One region of the Dehalogenimonas formicexedens genome, then DNA from elsewhere that is predicted to be linked to it. Evidence: riboswitches for the same ligand, from Rfam matches in the RefSeq annotation. Region 1 holds a riboswitch; each other region holds the start of a gene.
What was found. Region 1 has a riboswitch for cobalamin ahead of Dform_RS08900 (energy-coupling factor ABC transporter permease). Riboswitches for the same ligand answer to the same signal wherever they lie in the genome.

Region 1 (7,149 bases):
ATCGACAACCTCAAGCGCAAGGTAACCGCGCAGAACTCGGTTTTCCGCACGATCAGCAGCCACATCTACAGGAGTGCCACCGATCCAGATTACGACCTCCTAATCATTGACGAGTGTAGTACTGTGAGCAACGCAGACCTAATCAAAGTTCTGGAGAAGACCTCCTTTAAGTTGCTCGTACTCGTCGGCGACGTCTACCAGATCGAGTCGATCCAGTTCGGCAACTGGTTCAGTATAATTCGTTCATTCATCCCGAGCACGTCTGTGTTCGAGCTGACCACGCCTTTCAGAACCAAGAACGCGTCACTTTTGGGCTTCTGGAACAAGGTGCGAGCCATCGAAGACGACATCGCCGAGGTTATGGCTCGCAATGGGTACTCGACCATACTCGACAAGACGTTGTTCGAGACCCGAGGGCAGGACGAGATCATCCTGTGCCTGAACTACGACGGTGTCTACGGCATCAACAACATCAACCGATTTCTGCAGAGCAGCAACACCGGTGCAGCGACGACCTGGGGCGTCTATACGTATAAGGTCGGTGATCCCGTCCTCTTCTACGAGTCTGAGCGGTTCCGACCCGTGATCTACAACAACCTCAAGGGCTGGATCAGATGCATCGATCGCGCCCGTGGTCGAATTCAATTTGACGTCGAGCTTGATCGACCGCTCAGCGAATTCGACGTCGTTAGTGATGAACTCGAATGGATGGGTGACTCGACCGTACGCTTCTCAGTCTACGAGTACGACACCAGCGATGAAGACGACGACTCGCTGAACACCACCGTGCCATTCCAGGTGGCTTACGCCGTTTCGATTCACAAAGCGCAGGGCCTCGAGTATGACTCCGTCAAGATCGTAATCACCGATGCCAATGAAGACGACATCACACACAGCATCTTCTACACGGCCGTGACGCGGGCACGTGAGAACTTACGGATCTTCTGGACGCCGGAGACACAGCAGGGGGTTCTGAAGAGCCTCCGCCGCAGCACCAACCCCAAGGACGTCTTTCTTCTCGCTAGCCGTCGTGCCCTTACGCTGGTCCGCTAAAGGGACATCATTTCCTAAGTGATATTGCTTTTACCATAAATATCTGTTCAAACAAATAACCAGGCAGGCAATGCTATTTTAGTAACCTTAAGCCGCCGCTCGCTCCAGCTGGGCTTTGCTCCAAAAGAGGCATTTGTTCCATAAGTCAATGAGTTGTTCCAAAAGTCAAAAACGACGTTATTGTAAACGTTCAACTAGTTTTCTTTTTTGTTCATATAGGGATTTCTTTTGATCCGCCAGTAAGTTTAGGGTCGTCTGGGTAAGACTATCATCTGGAAGTGATTTTAACTCATCTTCAAGCCGGACTACCGCTAGTAGTTGGTCAATAATTGATTTCTAATCCGATAGGTCTTGAGCAGATAAGGGTTTAGACAACTACTTTCTCCCTTCGATATTGATTGCCCCGCGCGTCAGGTGAAGTTCGACTATTCTCTATCTCCGTCCAATGAGCCACTTTTACACTTTGGTCTGCAAGGTGGCTCACACCTTTCGTCAGAAGGTGTGATCAAACAGTCGCCTGGATTGTGTCATGTAAACGCCATTGGGCCTGACATTCTCTGTGTCTCTTCCCCAAAACGGTTACCTAATCGCTAGCTTCATAAGCGCGTTAACCGCCGCCGCCGCGAGGTTGCTGCCACCCCGGGTTCCCCGCACGGTTATGTATGGAACGTCGCGCTTCACCAACGCCTCCTTGGACTCCTTGGCCTGAACGAAGCCTACCGGCATGCCGATCACCAGGGCGGGGCGAACCTGGCCGGCGTCGATGAGGTCCAGCAGTGCGTATAGTGCCGTAGGCGCGTTCCCGATGGCCACAATCGCGCCATCGATCCGGTCGGCGAGGCGTTTGATAGCCACGGCGCTGCGGGTTTGATTGGTCGCCTTAGCTTCATCGGCGAGGTCCTTCTCGTCCAGGGCACAGAAGACCTGAACCCCCAACTTTTCGGCATTGGCCCGGTTGACCCCGGCGCCGACCATGCGGACGTCGGTGAACACGCCCTTCCCGGCGCGGAGGGCGGCGATACCCGAATCAACCGCACCGGAGGTCATCTGGATCTTGCTGGCTAGTGGTATTTCGCCGCTGGCGTGGATCAGCCTTTTAACCACTTCCTTTTCGGACCGGTTGAAGGGCAATTCCGGGAGGTTGGCTTCGATGATCTCCATCGACAGAGCCTCAATATCTTCCGGGCGGCTGGCCACCGCTGAATCCTCAAAATGCGGTAACAATTCCGGAGAAGCCGTGCCTAGCCGTTCAGCGACGAGTTCGATCAGGCTTTCAGCCCGGTCCAGGGTGCCGGCCAGTTTAAGCTTGAGGTCGGAGTATTGCTTGCTGATCTCGTCCATCATACCGGGGATGTCATGGCTGACGTGCTGACCGCTGTAGAGGAAGTACGGCATGACCACCACGTTCCGGAACCCCTCGTCATAAAGGGTGGCGGCTGACTCGGCCAGGGTAGGATGGTTGAACTGCATCGCCGCCCAGCGGATCTCAACACCCGGCGCCAGATAACGCTTGAGGCGGGCGCAAAGACCCGTCATGATAGGAATGACGCTGTCAGCCTTCGGGCTGCCGTGAGACAGGATTATTACCGCTGGTTGGCTGGTTTTGATGGTCATCTCGCTCCTCTGCATCTCAACAAATCTGTCGCGTTCGGCTCTAGCCCTCAATCAACCGACTCGTTAATGGTACCATTAAGGCCCTTGACAATCAACTCTAAGTGATATAGATTAAGTGTAATTGAATAACACAACAATCTAAGGTAGTCCTTCAATGGAAGGACGCGCAGGTGTAAGTCCGGTGAAAGTCCGGCACAGTCCCGCCTGCTGTAACCGGTAATATTACTACCGGGAGTCAGAACCCTGGCCTTAGATTAAGTGGGCTCTCCGCGGCAGAGGAGCAGTGCCAATTTTTTATTGACATTGACCCTTTGGCCGCATGGCTAAGGGGTTTTCTATTTTTCCGGCTCAATGGGTCCTTGAAAAGAGCTATTCCGCCCTGAGAGGAATCGGGCTATCGAAAAGCACTCAGTCGAAAAACCAGGCGCTACCGGCCAGACACGGAGATTCGGAAGCCTGGCCATTCAGGCAGCGCTATTGGGCGTGGCGCTTTTTGTTTTTGCCCCCAAGCCGGTGTTGGCCATGCACATCGCCGAGGGCATACTTCCAGCCGGCTGGGCAATAGGGTGGTATGCCGTTGCTATTCCTTTCCTGATTATTGGCGTCAGGATGATCTCCAAAAAAACACAGCAGAACCGAAAACTGATCCCCCTGCTCGGCCTCGCCGGAGCCGCCGTTTTTCTCATCTCGGTCTTTCCCGTCCCGGTTCCCGTCGCCGGGACGACTTCCCATCCGGCCGGCACACCATTGGCGGCAATCCTTCTGGGCCCGTTCATCGCCGCTGTACTGGGGGCTATCGCCCTGTTATTCCAGGCACTTTTCCTGTCTCACGGCGGTCTCTCCACCTGGGGAGCCAATATCCTATCTATGGCGGTGGTCGGGTCGTTCGTAGGTTTCGGCGTGTTTTTCGTGCTGCGGAAAACGGGCGTCAGCTTGATGCCGGCAGCCTTTGCCGCCGGGGTCCTGGGCGACTGGGCGACCTATGCCATGACCTCGTTCGAATTGGCCTCGGCCCTGGCGGCGCCCGGAGGCTTCTGGCAGATGTGGGGCAGCCTGGTCGCCGCCTTCGCGCCGACGCAATTGCCGCTCGGTTTTCTGGAGGGCCTTTTCACCGCCGGGGTGGTCGGGGCCATTCAGCAGCGCCGCCCGGACCTGCTGGCTGGCGGTTTACTCGCCCGGAAACAAACAGCAGAAGAGGCAATCCGTTGAATAAGGGAAAGCTTGTGGGCACAATGTTCGTGGTGCTGATCGGCCTGGCGGCGATCATCGGCACTTTTCTCCTGGCGTCGAACAACCCGGTCAAGGACGACGGACCTTTCAGCGACGCCACCGATGTCCTCTCCGGGGATGCCGCCGCCGGCGCCGGCCGGGAAGCCCGGGACCCGCTGCTCAACACCGAGCAGGGCAATATGCTGGTGTTCTTCTTCACCCTCGGCAGCCTTGTCGCCGGGGGTATCATTGGCAAATACTGGCGGCAACTCTTCGGCGGGAATAATAACTCAAAACATTCCTCGGCTTTATTGGCCTTTGGCATCCTGGCCGTGGCGCTGGCGATCCTCGTCGCCGCCTGGGAAGCGTTCTCGGGCAACCCGATGCTGGATCCAGCCCTGGGAGATGTGGTGCTCTTTATCTTCGCCCTTGGTGGGGCCATAATCGGGATTTTTACCGGTTACCTTTTTCAAAGCCACCTCGCAGCGAAATCCCCCGCGGAGGTTCGGCCTGTTGGCTGATTTCCACATCCTCACCACCGCCGCCGTCACGAACAGCCGACTCGGCCGTTTCGATGCGCGGCTCAAGGTGGTCGTGGTGGCAGTGGCGATCATGGTCAATCTTCTCAGTGTCAACGTCGTGGCGCCGCTGCTTATCGCCGCGGCCGCGCTGGGCAGCCTGCTGATTTCCAGGGTGCAGGTAAGGCGGATATTGCTCAGGCTCGGCCTGCCGCTGGTGATGGCATCGGTCGTCTTCGTCACCCAGCTCCTCCTGAATGGCGAGACGGTTATCGGTCAAGTCGATGTGTTTGGTCTGACCATATCGGCTTATGCCGAAGGATTAGAGCGCGGTCTGCTCATTGTCGCGCGGGTCATCGGCGGCGCGTCGTTGGTCATCTGGCTCAGCCTGTCGACGCCGGTGCAGCAACTCCTGTCCGCCAGCCAATCCTTCCGGGTGCCGAAAGTAATCGTCGAGATTACCGCCCTGATGTACCGCTTCATCTTTGTCCTGCTTGAAGAGGTCATTACCATCCGGCAGGCGCAACAGATGCGCCTGGGTTACGCGCGCTGGCGGACGGCCATGAAATCAGTATCCGTGTTGGCCGCCAGCCTGTTCTTCCGCGCCTATGACCGCGCCGAGCGCTTGTTCTCGGCGATGAGCGTCCGGGGTTATTCCGGCAGCACCATGGCGATCAAAACCCGCACGCTCTCGTTAACCGATTACGCCGCGCTCGGCCTGGCGCTTTCCGCGCTGCTGGCGATCTATCTCATCGGGAGACTCACCCTGTGATCAGGCTCGACCATTTGTCGTTCCGTTATTCCGAAGGCACGCAGGCGCTTAGGGAAGTGACGCTTGAATTCCCCACCGGGCAGTTCTGGGCGCTTCTCGGCGCCAACGGCTGCGGCAAGACGACGCTGCTAAAACTCCTGGTCGGTCTGCTCAAGCCGACTTCCGGGGCTATTCTCATCGACGGCCGGGACTTGACCAAACTCAAAGACAAGGAACTGTTCTCCCGGATCAATCTGGTGTTCCAGGATCCCAACGACCAGCTTTTCGCCGCCACCGTCGCTCAGGACGTGGCTTTCGGACCGACCAACCTCGGCCTGTCGCCGGTAGAGATCGAGGCCCGCACCAAGGAAGCCCTATCCGAGGTCGGCCTCGTAGGGCTAGAGGAACGGCCCATCCATACCCTATCTTACGGCCAGAAGCGGCGGGCGGCGTTGGCCGGCGTCCTGGCCATGCGGCCGGAGGTAATCCTGCTCGATGAGCCGACCAGCGGGCTGGACCCCAAGGGCATCTATGCCATCATGAGCCTATTAAGGAAGATCAACCGGGACAAAGGCGTCAGCATCATCGTCGCCACCCACGATGTAGACCTGGTGCCGCTGTTTTGCGACCAGGTGGCCATCATGAAGAAGGGAGAACTCCTGTCCAGCGGCGACCCGGAGAAGGTCTTCGGCAACGAGACCTTAGCCCGCAGCGCCGAACTCAGGCTGCCGCGGATCGCCCATTTGATGGAGATACTGGAAAAAGAAGACGGACTGCCATTTACTTCTCGCCCGCTGACCATTGCGGGCGCAAGGCGGGAACTGCTGGAGGTAATCAATCGAAGCCACACGTCAACCGGGGAAGCTTGAATATTTCCAATAATACGTGGCTATTCGCCAACAATTACGTAGTTTTGCGGATGTCATCTGATAATCTGGGGTGTTATCATGAAACCAGATATTGAGTATTTGGTAGAATTTAATAGATTATGGTAGTTTTAGCAATGAAAACACCCAGCGAAGTAAAGAGACAATGATATCGATCTCCCGGCTGATGCTTGGGACCGTAAGCCCGGGCGACCATCTCCGTTATGGCCGCGCCCACTCGGGCGATAACGGTGGTGTGCCCCGCCCGGTGGTCGTCTGGAATTCCACCCGCGCCTGCAACCTTAAGTGTGTTCACTGTTACGCCTCCGCGACAGAAAAGCCGGCGGCGAATGAGATGACCACGGTGGAAGCAAGGAGCTTTATTCAAGATATCGCCGCCTTCGGGGCTCCAGTAATCCTCTTTTCCGGCGGCGAGCCGTTGTTGCGGCCGGATTTTCTCGAACTGGCCGAACACGCCGCGAGCCAAGGCCTTCGGGTGGCTTTATCAACCAATGGCACCCTTATCGACGGCGCGATGGCCTCGAATCTGAAACGGATAGGTTTTACCGAGGTCGGTATTTCTCTCGACGGCATCGGCGAAAAGAATGATCGTTTCCGCGGGCAACCGGGCGCCTTCGACAAAGCCCTTAACGGTGTTCGGCACTCTATGGCCAATGGTCTACGGGTGTCTCTCCGGCTAACGATGACCCGGTTCAATTACAAAGAACTCCCTGCGATTTTCCGACTGGTAGAGGACGAGGGCATCGAGCGGGTCTGCATCTACCATCTGGCCTATAGCGGACGCGGCGAAAAACTCAAGGCCGCCGACCTGAGTCCGGAGGAAACTCGCCAGGCGGTGGATGGCATAATCGACATCACCCGCGACCTTCACCGGAGGGGCAAACCGAAGGAAATCCTGACCGTGGGAAATCACGCCGACGGGGTTTATCTTTATCTGAAGACCCTCCAGGAAAACCCCGAACGGGCCGGAAAGGTCCTGGAACTTTTAAAACTCAACGGCGGCAACAATTCCGGCAGTCGCATCGGCGCCGTCGATGAAGCGGGCAACGTCCACCCTGACCAGTTTTGGCGCCACTACTCTCTGGGCAACGTCAAAGAGCGGTCCTTCGGCCAGATC
Region 2 (7,149 bases), 840 kb from region 1:
TACCTCATTCGTCACCATGATATATGTGGCCAGACTTTGAACCATGCATGCGATGATCGAGTTGATCTCGGTTTTGATGTCAGCCTCCACGGCTTTTTCGTCAACGTCCTCGCCTGAGACTGCCATATGCTGGCACAGGACGTTGTTTACCAGCAGGGTAACGCAGTCCAGCACCACAACGTCGAGTATCCGGTTATCTTTGGAGATGCAATCGCCAACCTTGCATGGTGCTTCAAGCGTATGCCAGTGCGCCGGACGCGATTTCTTGTGCACCTCAATCCGCCGTCGCATTTCTTCATCGCGGGCTTCGGCAGTAGCCACAAATAAGACCTCGCCGCCGATCTCACGGGCTAATTCTTCAGCGTAACTGCTCTTGCCGCTCCGCGCTCCCCCAATGAGGAGAATGGTTCTCTTTTTCATATTAATCCCTTGTCAGATGTGACGTGTCGCTTAATTTTCCCAGCATTGCCCCGGTGGGGTAAATATCTATTATGCTTACCGAAGCCATATCAAATTTGAATTGCCAATAATGATCGATAGGCAGGCCGAGGAGTTTACACAGGAGCACCTTGTAGGGTCCGCCATGGCCTACGACCATGACCGTATCATCGTCTTTATGGCTCTTCAATTTCTCTGTGAACGCGCTGACCCTTTCGACAAAATCCAAGAACCGTTCTCCAAGCGGGAAGCAAATACTGGTGCTGCCACAGCGCCATAATTCGGTTACCTCGGGAAAGAGCCCGCAGGCTTCTTCGAAGGTTATGCCCTCGATCTGGCCGAAATTCACTTCATTAAGTTCGGGAGCGCTATATATCTTGATATTATGAGGAGCAGCGATGTGTTTAGCTGTCTCGATCCCTCGGCGGAGTGTGCTGGCATATATGGCGTCTATTTTCTGATGCCTGAATCGCTCGGCAAGGCGGTGGGCCTGCCGGTACCCTTCTTCCGAAAGGTCGATGTCGGTAGAACCGTGGCATTTTTCCGGATTATCGGTAGCCGTTTTGCCGTGTCGTACCAGGATAAGTCGCAATCGTTTGTCCTCTAAAGCCAATTATTGAAGGTGAAGAGAACCACCAGCAATAAGGTGGTAAATTCGCTGATTTCGTTGAGCGCTCCGTAAGTGTCCCCGGTAAGGCCCCCGAACTTGCCTTTGAAGAACGCTGACAGCATAACGGTTAACCCCCAGGTTCCCGCCATGACAATTATTCCCAGCCAACTGCCGGTAACGCCGACGATAATTGCGGCGACAATACTGGCAACCGGCATGACCCAGCCGCTTGAGCCGCTTTTCAATTCTTTGCCCATCCCCGTATCCCGGGCGTAAGGATAATTGAAGACAGCGTAAGCCATGGCCCACCGGGAAAGCACCGTCATCAGGACGAGCGCCAGGTACACATGGTCCTGGGGCACGCTGGCCAGTGCGGCGAATTCCAACAGCAACAGGACCACGCCGGCTACCACCCCCATCGCGCCGACGTCCGGGGTCTTCATGATCTGCAGCCGGCGCTCGGGAGACCGGTGCCCCCCGGCCAATCCGTCGAAGGTATCGATCAAGCCGTCCAGGTGCAATCCACCAGTCAGGTAAGCCAGGACTCCTATGGCCATCGCATCGGCAAGCAGCGGAGGCAATAATCTGGAGAATATCCAGTACAGCCCGCACAGCACTCCCCCGAGGATCAGTCCTACCAACGGGTAAAAGACCAGTGACCTGGCGAACTGCTGCTGGGTCAACGGCCTGTCCCACTCCTCCCGTTTGAAAGGAATCGGTATGCTGGTCAAAAAACGTAGAGCTGCCAGGAAAGACATCGTTCTATCGCCTTCCGGGTAACCTCTAAACGATCGCGGGTGGAGATTTCGACCTTTGCCTATTCTTCCTTCTCGGAGACTCCCGCTTCGCCGAAGGTTGCCATTTCGGCCAGTATTTTAGCAGAGGTCTCCGCGATAAAGATACCTATCGCCGCGCCCGTGCCTTCACCCAAGCGCAGGTCCAGTGTAACTATCGGCTTGAGCTCCAGTTTGTCAGCCATGATCTTGTGGCCGGGTTCCACTGAGAGGTGTCCCAGGAACATGTACTCACGTGACTGGGGGGCTATCGCTTCGGCGATCAGAGCGCCGGCGCCGGAAATGAAGCCGTCGACAACCACCGGTACCCCGCGGGCAGCGGCGCCCAGAATGACGCCGGCGATACCGCCTATTTCAAATCCGCCCAACTTGGCCAGAACGTCAAGTCCATTCTTCGGGTCAGGCCTGTTAACCGAGATGGCTTCTTCGATAACTTCGATTTTGTGTTGCAGTTGATCGTCCGTAAGACCGGTGCCGCGGCCGGTAACCTTAACTACCGATTGGCCGGTCATCACGGCACAGATGGCGGCGGAAGGCGTGGTATTCCCGATGCCCATGTCTCCGGTGCCCACGATATCGAGGCCTTTATCGATCTCGGCGTTAACCACCTGGATGCCGGCTTCGATGGCCTGGACCGCTTGCGCTTCGGTCATCGCAGGCCCTTTGGCGATGTTCCTGGTGCCCCTGGCGACAAGCTTGTTGACCACCGGGATGTCGGCCGGCAGGTCACCCGCCACACCCATGTTAACTACAACGACGCGGGCTCCTACCTGGCGCGAGATCACATTAATCGCCGCGCCACCATGTACGAAGTTCAATACCATTTGCGGGGTAACTTCTTGGGGATAATTGCCGACTTTTTCTGCGACAACTCCATGGTCTCCGGCCATGGTGATGATTGCCTTGTTTTTTATTACCGGAATTGGCTTGCCTTGGATGCCGGCGAGCCTGATCGATATTTCTTCCAATCTACCGAGAGCGCCTTGGGGCTTGGTTAGCATGTCCTGCCGCGCCGCAGCCCTGGCCATAGCGTCCTTGTCCAGCGGTTTGATCGCCGCGATTGTCTTGTTCAATAAATCTCCCATGGTCGTCTCCTTACCTTTTGTTATTTAGTATATTCTGAAAATAAAAAAATCCCTGTACGCCTTTTCAGGTCCAGGGATTTACCATCTCCCGAACCCTTCCTCGAGGGTTACGCTGTACGGCAGGTCTTCTGGCTCCTGGCTCAACCTATTCCCGGCGCCTTCCCATTCTCTTTTAAAGAACAGTGGCGTGATGCCGGTTTCGTCACCAGTCACAGCGGCGGGACCGCATCCGACTTGCGCGGAACTTCCCAATTAAGCTCTTGCGAGCGCCGTAAACCCGATATTCAATTGTTGCTAATATTAACGTCGGCAAAATGTAGTGTCAAGCCGCCATTTTAGGCCTTTGACTGCTCTCACCAACTCCCTGCATTCCGGCATTGTCCTTGGAGCTATCCTGACGTACTCGGGGAGGCCGAACGAAGTGCAATCCCTGACGACGATTCGATCACGCAAAAGAGCTGAACGGAACTCTCCGGCCTTGCCGACCTTCATCAGGAAGAAGTTGGTGCTGGTGGGCACGATTTTGAACCCCAGTGGGATAAACTCATTCATCAGGTAATCTCGATTTTTCTTTACAAGCCGTTCGCTTCGACGCAGGTAGGCTCCATCCCTTGTCGCCTGCAATCCGGCTTTTTGCGCGACGGCATTGACGTTCCACGGCGGTTTCACCTTGTTCAGGTTTTCGATAATGTCCGCGGACGCCAGGCAATAACCCAGGCGCAATCCGGCCAATGCAAAATCCTTGGTCATACTCCGAAGAATTATCAGATTACCGTATGAAAGAAGGTCGACTGAATTCCACGGATTGTCGGTAAACGCAAGATAGGCTTCATCGAGCACCACCAGCCCATGGTCTGCCGCAACCAGGAGTTCTTCGATCGCCTTCCTGGAAACGTGCCGGCCGGTGGGGTTGTTGGGGTTGCAGATAAAGATTGCTTTTGGTTTCAGGTGTTTGACAGCCTGGACCGCGCGCTCGATATTGAGACAAAAACCGGCAGCTTCCTGAGCCCAAAACTCCACCACCTCCGCTCCGGCGACCAAACAGGCAGTCTCGTATTCGCCAAAGGTCGGTTTAACGATGATTACTTCATCGCCGCGGCTGAAATAGGCTTGAGCAATAAGCCTTATTATCTCCATGCTCCCAGCCCCTACGACGATGTTATCAAGGCCAACCTGGTTTTGAGCTGCAAGCGCCCGGCGCAATTCCGTCGAATCGGAATCGGGATAATGGTCGATAATTACATCATCTAGTTTAAAATCAAGGTTGAAGGGATAAGGGTTGGAGTTTGAACTGAAATCGATGGCATCCTTTGGGTCAATTCCCAGCCGAGCGAATTCGGTGTAATTCGGCCCGCCATGATAACAGCTTGAGAGTGCCGCAATTTCAGGCCTTGGCGAGGGCATAGAGCAGTCCTCCCGCGGCAAAACAGATGATGAACCACACCCAGGTGGCGCTGTTGATAAGTCTCAATGAATCGTCGACTACCTCAGGCGTCATCGGACGATCAGCTCTCCCCAGGCGGTAATGATCAATTTTCTCAAATTGAACACGTAACGCCGCTGCTGCGGCAGCCATCGGCCATCCGGCATTGGGGCTTTCGGTCTTAAGGTGATCTACCCGGGCGATGCTCCAGGTGCGCCGGGCACCCATCCTGGTAATCCCGGCGGCGACAACGACCAGGAGAGCCGAGATCCGGGCCGGAAGATAATTCAGCACGTCATCAAGCCGTGCAGGAAATTTACTCAGGTATTCGTATTTACCGTGATAACCGATCATGCTGTCGAAGGTGGAAACCACCCGGAACCCAAACGCCGCAGCGATCCCATATGGTCCGAACAAGCTGAAAACGACGAAAAAGAACAGGGGTGAAACCAGGCTATCGCACAGGCTTTCGGAGACCGATTCGACGGTGGCGGAAACGAGGTATGGCCGTGTCAGTTTCGAAGTGTTCCGGCTTACCAATGCCCTTAGTTCGAAACGAGCCTTGTCTAACGTTTCGTCGTTCTCGATCAAGTGTTTGATGTGCAACGCCGTCTTTCGAAGGTATACAAAACTGAACGTCATCTTAAGCAAAACGCCGGCGACGATCACATAGAGCACATAGTTGATATCCTTAAGCCAGGAGACGATGAAAAGCGAGGCGGTTATCACAACCGCAGTCAGCCCGAGGGTGGCAACGGCGCCGTAAACGAACTGATAGGTCTTCCCGCCGATGAATCCCAAACGTTCGAGGGAGGAAATAGCCTTGCCTATCCAGGCAACGGGGTGTACCACGTTCGGAGGGTCACCCAAGGTGAACTCAACGGCCAGGGCGACCAGGAGTATCAGGACAATATCCAACGGGACTCCTAACTGTTAAGGGCTTTACGCCTTTTGGTGATGGCTTCCTTAGTGGCCGCGGTAACCGCCCGCGCCATCAGCGCGCCTATTTTAGTATGTCCGCTGACGTAAGTACATTTTTCGCCTTTACCCGAAACGATGACAATCTGATCGGTGCCTGTTCCCGTGGCTTGCAGCGCCGGGTTGTAGGAGCTTTTTATTCCGAGATCTTCCAGGGCAACCACCTTGGCTTCTGTCAGGGTTATAAAAGAGGCTGCCATCGCCGCCTGAGTCAGTTCGACCGATGTGAATACAACCGTGTTTATGGTACCAACGGGGTTATGGTGGCGGCCGGTATCTACTCCGACCCGCAGGGCATTGCCTTCGACACCGGCGGTTACAAAGGCTATAGCCCAAAGATGGCAGTCGGTTTCTTCGCGATAAGCCAGTTCAGGCATCGGGACGCCAGTGGAAAGCATGGTGGCATTGTCCAATGAAAGTACCTTGCCGAAAGAATTCGCCTTCAAGATACGCCGGTAATAATCGCGCCAATCCACCGCCGGGTCATGAAGTTTCATCCATAGCGGTTGGGGAATGTGACAGTTGGCGACCACGCTGACGCGCCGGTATCCCTGGAGGCCGGAGAGTGTCCTCTGGGGCTCGGGCAGGTGCAACAACAACGCGTTCGAAGGTACGTTCCATATGCGGTGAAAAACCACTTCGGCGGTTATGCCGTGGAAACATCCGAGTATCTCCGAATGAATATCCTGGGCCATTTTACGCTCCGTGAACGATGCAAGGTTCGATATCTTTAATGTTGCTGACTTTGGGTAAAACCGCGGGCAGACCGCTTAATGGGTGAGTGTGGACATAGCTGCCGGGGCCGTAAACGTTGCAAATGTTTTCGGAGGTTATTACCTCTCGGGGGCTACCAAAAGCATACAGTTCACCATTTTTGATCAAAACCAGTTTTTCGCAGTAATGTGCCGCCAGGTTCAGGTCGTGAATAGCCGCGATGATCGTAAGATGCCTGTTGGTGCACTCTTCTTTTAATAGATCGAGAACTTCTATCTGGCGCCCGATGTCCAAATTAGCCGTTGGCTCATCGAGCAATATCCCTTCTGTTTCCTGGGCCAGGGCTCTGGCGATGACCACGCTCTGAATTTCACCGCCGGACAATTCCGAAATATGCCTGTCGGCGAATTGTTGCACTCCGCAACGTTCCATTGCCCCCCAGGCAATGTCTATGTCATTTTTACTCTCATATTGGAACATGCCGAGATGTGGATTGCGACCCATGAGAACAATTTCGAAAGCCGTAAAAGCACTGGGCAACACGGGAGTCTGCGGCACCACGCTAATCGTCTTGGCTAAATCCCTGTACGACAACTGAGAAATGTCGTTGCCGTTAGTGAGAATGCGCCCCGCTTTGGGGTTCAAGACGTGGCACAGCGCTTTTATAATAGTCGATTTGCCGGACCCGTTTGGCCCGACCAGGCCGACCATTTCTCCGGGCATGGCTTTGAAGGTAATATTGCGGACAACCTCTTTATTGCCGTAAGCGAGGGTGATGTTCTCCATTTCTAGGGTTAACATTTAGAACAGCACCTTCGTCCTTTTGCGCAACAGGTACATGAAGAACGGCGCACCGCAAAGCGCAGTAATAATGCCTATCGGTATTTCTGAAGCTCCGACGCTTCGGGAGACGATGTCCGCACCAATCAGAAAAATCGCTCCAACCAGGGCCGAAAAAGGAAGTAGGAAGCGATAGTCCGCACCCCAGATCAACCTGATGGCATGAGGGATGATAATGCCGACAAAACCGATGATTCCCACGAAAGATACAGCCGCGGCCGTGATTATTGTGGCTGCTGCCAACAGCATAACTTTCATCTTCTCGAT
Region 3 (7,149 bases), 870 kb from region 1:
TAGCATCATTCCTGTATTCGCCGCACTCGGCGCTATTCTCACCGTTTTCGTTGTATACAGCATCGCTAAAGTAGGGACGTCAATCCCTGTCACCACCCTCATTTTGGGCGGTGTGGCGGTAGGTTCGCTGCTCATGGCCCTGGTTAACTTCATCATCACAATAAGCGGCGACAAGATCCACGGAATAGTTTTCTGGATGATGGGCAGTTTTTCTTCGAGCCAATGGTCAGATGTTGAAATTGCGCTACCGATCATCTTGCTTGGCAGCGGATTCATTTTCCTGTTTGCCAGGTCGCTAAACATCATCCAGCTTGGTGAAGACCAGGCCAAGCAACTTGGAGTCGACATCGAGAAGATGAAAGTTATGCTGTTGGCAGCAGCCACAATAATCACGGCCGCGGCTGTATCTTTCGTGGGAATCATCGGTTTTGTCGGCATTATCATCCCTCATGCCATCAGGTTGATCTGGGGTGCGGACTATCGCTTCCTACTTCCTTTTTCGGCCCTGGTTGGAGCGATTTTTCTGATTGGTGCGGACATCGTCTCCCGAAGCGTCGGAGCTTCAGAAATACCGATAGGCATTATTACTGCGCTTTGCGGTGCGCCGTTCTTCATGTACCTGTTGCGCAAAAGGACGAAGGTGCTGTTCTAAATGTTAACCCTAGAAATGGAGAACATCACCCTCGCTTACGGCAATAAAGAGGTTGTCCGCAATATTACCTTCAAAGCCATGCCCGGAGAAATGGTCGGCCTGGTCGGGCCAAACGGGTCCGGCAAATCGACTATTATAAAAGCGCTGTGCCACGTCTTGAACCCCAAAGCGGGGCGCATTCTCACTAACGGCAACGACATTTCTCAGTTGTCGTACAGGGATTTAGCCAAGACGATTAGCGTGGTGCCGCAGACTCCCGTGTTGCCCAGTGCTTTTACGGCTTTCGAAATTGTTCTCATGGGTCGCAATCCACATCTCGGCATGTTCCAATATGAGAGTAAAAATGACATAGACATTGCCTGGGGGGCAATGGAACGTTGCGGAGTGCAACAATTCGCCGACAGGCATATTTCGGAATTGTCCGGCGGTGAAATTCAGAGCGTGGTCATCGCCAGAGCCCTGGCCCAGGAAACAGAAGGGATATTGCTCGATGAGCCAACGGCTAATTTGGACATCGGGCGCCAGATAGAAGTTCTCGATCTATTAAAAGAAGAGTGCACCAACAGGCATCTTACGATCATCGCGGCTATTCACGACCTGAACCTGGCGGCACATTACTGCGAAAAACTGGTTTTGATCAAAAATGGTGAACTGTATGCTTTTGGTAGCCCCCGAGAGGTAATAACCTCCGAAAACATTTGCAACGTTTACGGCCCCGGCAGCTATGTCCACACTCACCCATTAAGCGGTCTGCCCGCGGTTTTACCCAAAGTCAGCAACATTAAAGATATCGAACCTTGCATCGTTCACGGAGCGTAAAATGGCCCAGGATATTCATTCGGAGATACTCGGATGTTTCCACGGCATAACCGCCGAAGTGGTTTTTCACCGCATATGGAACGTACCTTCGAACGCGTTGTTGTTGCACCTGCCCGAGCCCCAGAGGACACTCTCCGGCCTCCAGGGATACCGGCGCGTCAGCGTGGTCGCCAACTGTCACATTCCCCAACCGCTATGGATGAAACTTCATGACCCGGCGGTGGATTGGCGCGATTATTACCGGCGTATCTTGAAGGCGAATTCTTTCGGCAAGGTACTTTCATTGGACAATGCCACCATGCTTTCCACTGGCGTCCCGATGCCTGAACTGGCTTATCGCGAAGAAACCGACTGCCATCTTTGGGCTATAGCCTTTGTAACCGCCGGTGTCGAAGGCAATGCCCTGCGGGTCGGAGTAGATACCGGCCGCCACCATAACCCCGTTGGTACCATAAACACGGTTGTATTCACATCGGTCGAACTGACTCAGGCGGCGATGGCAGCCTCTTTTATAACCCTGACAGAAGCCAAGGTGGTTGCCCTGGAAGATCTCGGAATAAAAAGCTCCTACAACCCGGCGCTGCAAGCCACGGGAACAGGCACCGATCAGATTGTCATCGTTTCGGGTAAAGGCGAAAAATGTACTTACGTCAGCGGACATACTAAAATAGGCGCGCTGATGGCGCGGGCGGTTACCGCGGCCACTAAGGAAGCCATCACCAAAAGGCGTAAAGCCCTTAACAGTTAGGAGTCCCGTTGGATATTGTCCTGATACTCCTGGTCGCCCTGGCCGTTGAGTTCACCTTGGGTGACCCTCCGAACGTGGTACACCCCGTTGCCTGGATAGGCAAGGCTATTTCCTCCCTCGAACGTTTGGGATTCATCGGCGGGAAGACCTATCAGTTCGTTTACGGCGCCGTTGCCACCCTCGGGCTGACTGCGGTTGTGATAACCGCCTCGCTTTTCATCGTCTCCTGGCTTAAGGATATCAACTATGTGCTCTATGTGATCGTCGCCGGCGTTTTGCTTAAGATGACGTTCAGTTTTGTATACCTTCGAAAGACGGCGTTGCACATCAAACACTTGATCGAGAACGACGAAACGTTAGACAAGGCTCGTTTCGAACTAAGGGCATTGGTAAGCCGGAACACTTCGAAACTGACACGGCCATACCTCGTTTCCGCCACCGTCGAATCGGTCTCCGAAAGCCTGTGCGATAGCCTGGTTTCACCCCTGTTCTTTTTCGTCGTTTTCAGCTTGTTCGGACCATATGGGATCGCTGCGGCGTTTGGGTTCCGGGTGGTTTCCACCTTCGACAGCATGATCGGTTATCACGGTAAATACGAATACCTGAGTAAATTTCCTGCACGGCTTGATGACGTGCTGAATTATCTTCCGGCCCGGATCTCGGCTCTCCTGGTCGTTGTCGCCGCCGGGATTACCAGGATGGGTGCCCGGCGCACCTGGAGCATCGCCCGGGTAGATCACCTTAAGACCGAAAGCCCCAATGCCGGATGGCCGATGGCTGCCGCAGCAGCGGCGTTACGTGTTCAATTTGAGAAAATTGATCATTACCGCCTGGGGAGAGCTGATCGTCCGATGACGCCTGAGGTAGTCGACGATTCATTGAGACTTATCAACAGCGCCACCTGGGTGTGGTTCATCATCTGTTTTGCCGCGGGAGGACTGCTCTATGCCCTCGCCAAGGCCTGAAATTGCGGCACTCTCAAGCTGTTATCATGGCGGGCCGAATTACACCGAATTCGCTCGGCTGGGAATTGACCCAAAGGATGCCATCGATTTCAGTTCAAACTCCAACCCTTATCCCTTCAACCTTGATTTTAAACTAGATGATGTAATTATCGACCATTATCCCGATTCCGATTCGACGGAATTGCGCCGGGCGCTTGCAGCTCAAAACCAGGTTGGCCTTGATAACATCGTCGTAGGGGCTGGGAGCATGGAGATAATAAGGCTTATTGCTCAAGCCTATTTCAGCCGCGGCGATGAAGTAATCATCGTTAAACCGACCTTTGGCGAATACGAGACTGCCTGTTTGGTCGCCGGAGCGGAGGTGGTGGAGTTTTGGGCTCAGGAAGCTGCCGGTTTTTGTCTCAATATCGAGCGCGCGGTCCAGGCTGTCAAACACCTGAAACCAAAAGCAATCTTTATCTGCAACCCCAACAACCCCACCGGCCGGCACGTTTCCAGGAAGGCGATCGAAGAACTCCTGGTTGCGGCAGACCATGGGCTGGTGGTGCTCGATGAAGCCTATCTTGCGTTTACCGACAATCCGTGGAATTCAGTCGACCTTCTTTCATACGGTAATCTGATAATTCTTCGGAGTATGACCAAGGATTTTGCATTGGCCGGATTGCGCCTGGGTTATTGCCTGGCGTCCGCGGACATTATCGAAAACCTGAACAAGGTGAAACCGCCGTGGAACGTCAATGCCGTCGCGCAAAAAGCCGGATTGCAGGCGACAAGGGATGGAGCCTACCTGCGTCGAAGCGAACGGCTTGTAAAGAAAAATCGAGATTACCTGATGAATGAGTTTATCCCACTGGGGTTCAAAATCGTGCCCACCAGCACCAACTTCTTCCTGATGAAGGTCGGCAAGGCCGGAGAGTTCCGTTCAGCTCTTTTGCGTGATCGAATCGTCGTCAGGGATTGCACTTCGTTCGGCCTCCCCGAGTACGTCAGGATAGCTCCAAGGACAATGCCGGAATGCAGGGAGTTGGTGAGAGCAGTCAAAGGCCTAAAATGGCGGCTTGACACTACATTTTGCCGACGTTAATATTAGCAACAATTGAATATCGGGTTTACGGCGCTCGCAAGAGCTTAATTGGGAAGTTCCGCGCAAGTCGGATGCGGTCCCGCCGCTGTGACTGGTGACGAAACCGGCATCACGCCACTGTTCTTTAAAAGAGAATGGGAAGGCGCCGGGAATAGGTTGAGCCAGGAGCCAGAAGACCTGCCGTACAGCGTAACCCTCGAGGAAGGGTTCGGGAGATGGTAAATCCCTGGACCTGAAAAGGCGTACAGGGATTTTTTTATTTTCAGAATATACTAAATAACAAAAGGTAAGGAGACGACCATGGGAGATTTATTGAACAAGACAATCGCGGCGATCAAACCGCTGGACAAGGACGCTATGGCCAGGGCTGCGGCGCGGCAGGACATGCTAACCAAGCCCCAAGGCGCTCTCGGTAGATTGGAAGAAATATCGATCAGGCTCGCCGGCATCCAAGGCAAGCCAATTCCGGTAATAAAAAACAAGGCAATCATCACCATGGCCGGAGACCATGGAGTTGTCGCAGAAAAAGTCGGCAATTATCCCCAAGAAGTTACCCCGCAAATGGTATTGAACTTCGTACATGGTGGCGCGGCGATTAATGTGATCTCGCGCCAGGTAGGAGCCCGCGTCGTTGTAGTTAACATGGGTGTGGCGGGTGACCTGCCGGCCGACATCCCGGTGGTCAACAAGCTTGTCGCCAGGGGCACCAGGAACATCGCCAAAGGGCCTGCGATGACCGAAGCGCAAGCGGTCCAGGCCATCGAAGCCGGCATCCAGGTGGTTAACGCCGAGATCGATAAAGGCCTCGATATCGTGGGCACCGGAGACATGGGCATCGGGAATACCACGCCTTCCGCCGCCATCTGTGCCGTGATGACCGGCCAATCGGTAGTTAAGGTTACCGGCCGCGGCACCGGTCTTACGGACGATCAACTGCAACACAAAATCGAAGTTATCGAAGAAGCCATCTCGGTTAACAGGCCTGACCCGAAGAATGGACTTGACGTTCTGGCCAAGTTGGGCGGATTTGAAATAGGCGGTATCGCCGGCGTCATTCTGGGCGCCGCTGCCCGCGGGGTACCGGTGGTTGTCGACGGCTTCATTTCCGGCGCCGGCGCTCTGATCGCCGAAGCGATAGCCCCCCAGTCACGTGAGTACATGTTCCTGGGACACCTCTCAGTGGAACCCGGCCACAAGATCATGGCTGACAAACTGGAGCTCAAGCCGATAGTTACACTGGACCTGCGCTTGGGTGAAGGCACGGGCGCGGCGATAGGTATCTTTATCGCGGAGACCTCTGCTAAAATACTGGCCGAAATGGCAACCTTCGGCGAAGCGGGAGTCTCCGAGAAGGAAGAATAGGCAAAGGTCGAAATCTCCACCCGCGATCGTTTAGAGGTTACCCGGAAGGCGATAGAACGATGTCTTTCCTGGCAGCTCTACGTTTTTTGACCAGCATACCGATTCCTTTCAAACGGGAGGAGTGGGACAGGCCGTTGACCCAGCAGCAGTTCGCCAGGTCACTGGTCTTTTACCCGTTGGTAGGACTGATCCTCGGGGGAGTGCTGTGCGGGCTGTACTGGATATTCTCCAGATTATTGCCTCCGCTGCTTGCCGATGCGATGGCCATAGGAGTCCTGGCTTACCTGACTGGTGGATTGCACCTGGACGGCTTGATCGATACCTTCGACGGATTGGCCGGGGGGCACCGGTCTCCCGAGCGCCGGCTGCAGATCATGAAGACCCCGGACGTCGGCGCGATGGGGGTGGTAGCCGGCGTGGTCCTGTTGCTGTTGGAATTCGCCGCACTGGCCAGCGTGCCCCAGGACCATGTGTACCTGGCGCTCGTCCTGATGACGGTGCTTTCCCGGTGGGCCATGGCTTACGCTGTCTTCAATTATCCTTACGCCCGGGATACGGGGATGGGCAAAGAATTGAAAAGCGGCTCAAGCGGCTGGGTCATGCCGGTTGCCAGTATTGTCGCCGCAATTATCGTCGGCGTTACCGGCAGTTGGCTGGGAATAATTGTCATGGCGGGAACCTGGGGGTTAACCGTTATGCTGTCAGCGTTCTTCAAAGGCAAGTTCGGGGGCCTTACCGGGGACACTTACGGAGCGCTCAACGAAATCAGCGAATTTACCACCTTATTGCTGGTGGTTCTCTTCACCTTCAATAATTGGCTTTAGAGGACAAACGATTGCGACTTATCCTGGTACGACACGGCAAAACGGCTACCGATAATCCGGAAAAATGCCACGGTTCTACCGACATCGACCTTTCGGAAGAAGGGTACCGGCAGGCCCACCGCCTTGCCGAGCGATTCAGGCATCAGAAAATAGACGCCATATATGCCAGCACACTCCGCCGAGGGATCGAGACAGCTAAACACATCGCTGCTCCTCATAATATCAAGATATATAGCGCTCCCGAACTTAATGAAGTGAATTTCGGCCAGATCGAGGGCATAACCTTCGAAGAAGCCTGCGGGCTCTTTCCCGAGGTAACCGAATTATGGCGCTGTGGCAGCACCAGTATTTGCTTCCCGCTTGGAGAACGGTTCTTGGATTTTGTCGAAAGGGTCAGCGCGTTCACAGAGAAATTGAAGAGCCATAAAGACGATGATACGGTCATGGTCGTAGGCCATGGCGGACCCTACAAGGTGCTCCTGTGTAAACTCCTCGGCCTGCCTATCGATCATTATTGGCAATTCAAATTTGATATGGCTTCGGTAAGCATAATAGATATTTACCCCACCGGGGCAATGCTGGGAAAATTAAGCGACACGTCACATCTGACAAGGGATTAATATGAAAAAGAGAACCATTCTCCTCATTGGGGGAGCGCGGAGCGGCAAGAGCAGTTACGCTGAAGAATTAGCCCG

Region 2: linked by a shared signal. The riboswitch ahead of cobT (nicotinate-nucleotide--dimethylbenzimidazole phosphoribosyltransferase) and the one ahead of Dform_RS08900 (energy-coupling factor ABC transporter permease) in region 1 are both predicted to bind cobalamin.
Region 3: linked by a shared signal. The riboswitch ahead of cobT (nicotinate-nucleotide--dimethylbenzimidazole phosphoribosyltransferase) and the one ahead of Dform_RS08900 (energy-coupling factor ABC transporter permease) in region 1 are both predicted to bind cobalamin.

What each region holds. Positions count from the first base shown of each region.
Region 1 is NZ_CP018258.1:1,695,267-1,702,415, reverse strand. Features, by position in the region: gene Dform_RS08915 (ATP-dependent DNA helicase) at 1-1,053, shown strand, start outside; gene Dform_RS11070 (precorrin-8X methylmutase) at 1,633-2,667, opposite strand; cobalamin riboswitch at 2,792-2,933, shown strand; gene Dform_RS08900 (energy-coupling factor ABC transporter permease) at 3,151-3,876, shown strand; gene Dform_RS08895 (hypothetical protein) at 3,873-4,397, shown strand; gene cbiQ (cobalt ECF transporter T component CbiQ) at 4,390-5,166, shown strand; gene Dform_RS08885 (energy-coupling factor ABC transporter ATP-binding protein) at 5,163-6,014, shown strand; gene Dform_RS08880 (radical SAM/SPASM domain-containing protein) at 6,178-7,149, shown strand, end outside.
Region 2 is NZ_CP018258.1:858,927-866,075, forward strand. Features, by position in the region: gene cobU (bifunctional adenosylcobinamide kinase/adenosylcobinamide-phosphate guanylyltransferase) at 1-420, opposite strand, end outside; gene Dform_RS04595 (histidine phosphatase family protein) at 422-1,030, opposite strand; gene cobS (adenosylcobinamide-GDP ribazoletransferase) at 1,042-1,806, opposite strand; gene cobT (nicotinate-nucleotide--dimethylbenzimidazole phosphoribosyltransferase) at 1,866-2,927, opposite strand; cobalamin riboswitch at 3,029-3,216, opposite strand; gene Dform_RS04610 (pyridoxal phosphate-dependent aminotransferase) at 3,228-4,331, opposite strand; gene cbiB (adenosylcobinamide-phosphate synthase CbiB) at 4,312-5,268, opposite strand; gene Dform_RS04620 (adenosylcobinamide amidohydrolase) at 5,277-6,023, opposite strand; gene Dform_RS04625 (ABC transporter ATP-binding protein) at 6,025-6,843, opposite strand; gene Dform_RS04630 (FecCD family ABC transporter permease) at 6,844-7,149, opposite strand, start outside.
Region 3 is NZ_CP018258.1:829,949-837,097, reverse strand. Features, by position in the region: gene Dform_RS04500 (FecCD family ABC transporter permease) at 1-652, shown strand, start outside; gene Dform_RS04495 (ABC transporter ATP-binding protein) at 653-1,471, shown strand; gene Dform_RS04490 (adenosylcobinamide amidohydrolase) at 1,473-2,219, shown strand; gene cbiB (adenosylcobinamide-phosphate synthase CbiB) at 2,228-3,184, shown strand; gene Dform_RS04480 (pyridoxal phosphate-dependent aminotransferase) at 3,165-4,268, shown strand; cobalamin riboswitch at 4,280-4,467, shown strand; gene cobT (nicotinate-nucleotide--dimethylbenzimidazole phosphoribosyltransferase) at 4,569-5,630, shown strand; gene cobS (adenosylcobinamide-GDP ribazoletransferase) at 5,690-6,454, shown strand; gene Dform_RS04465 (histidine phosphatase family protein) at 6,466-7,074, shown strand; gene cobU (bifunctional adenosylcobinamide kinase/adenosylcobinamide-phosphate guanylyltransferase) at 7,076-7,149, shown strand, end outside.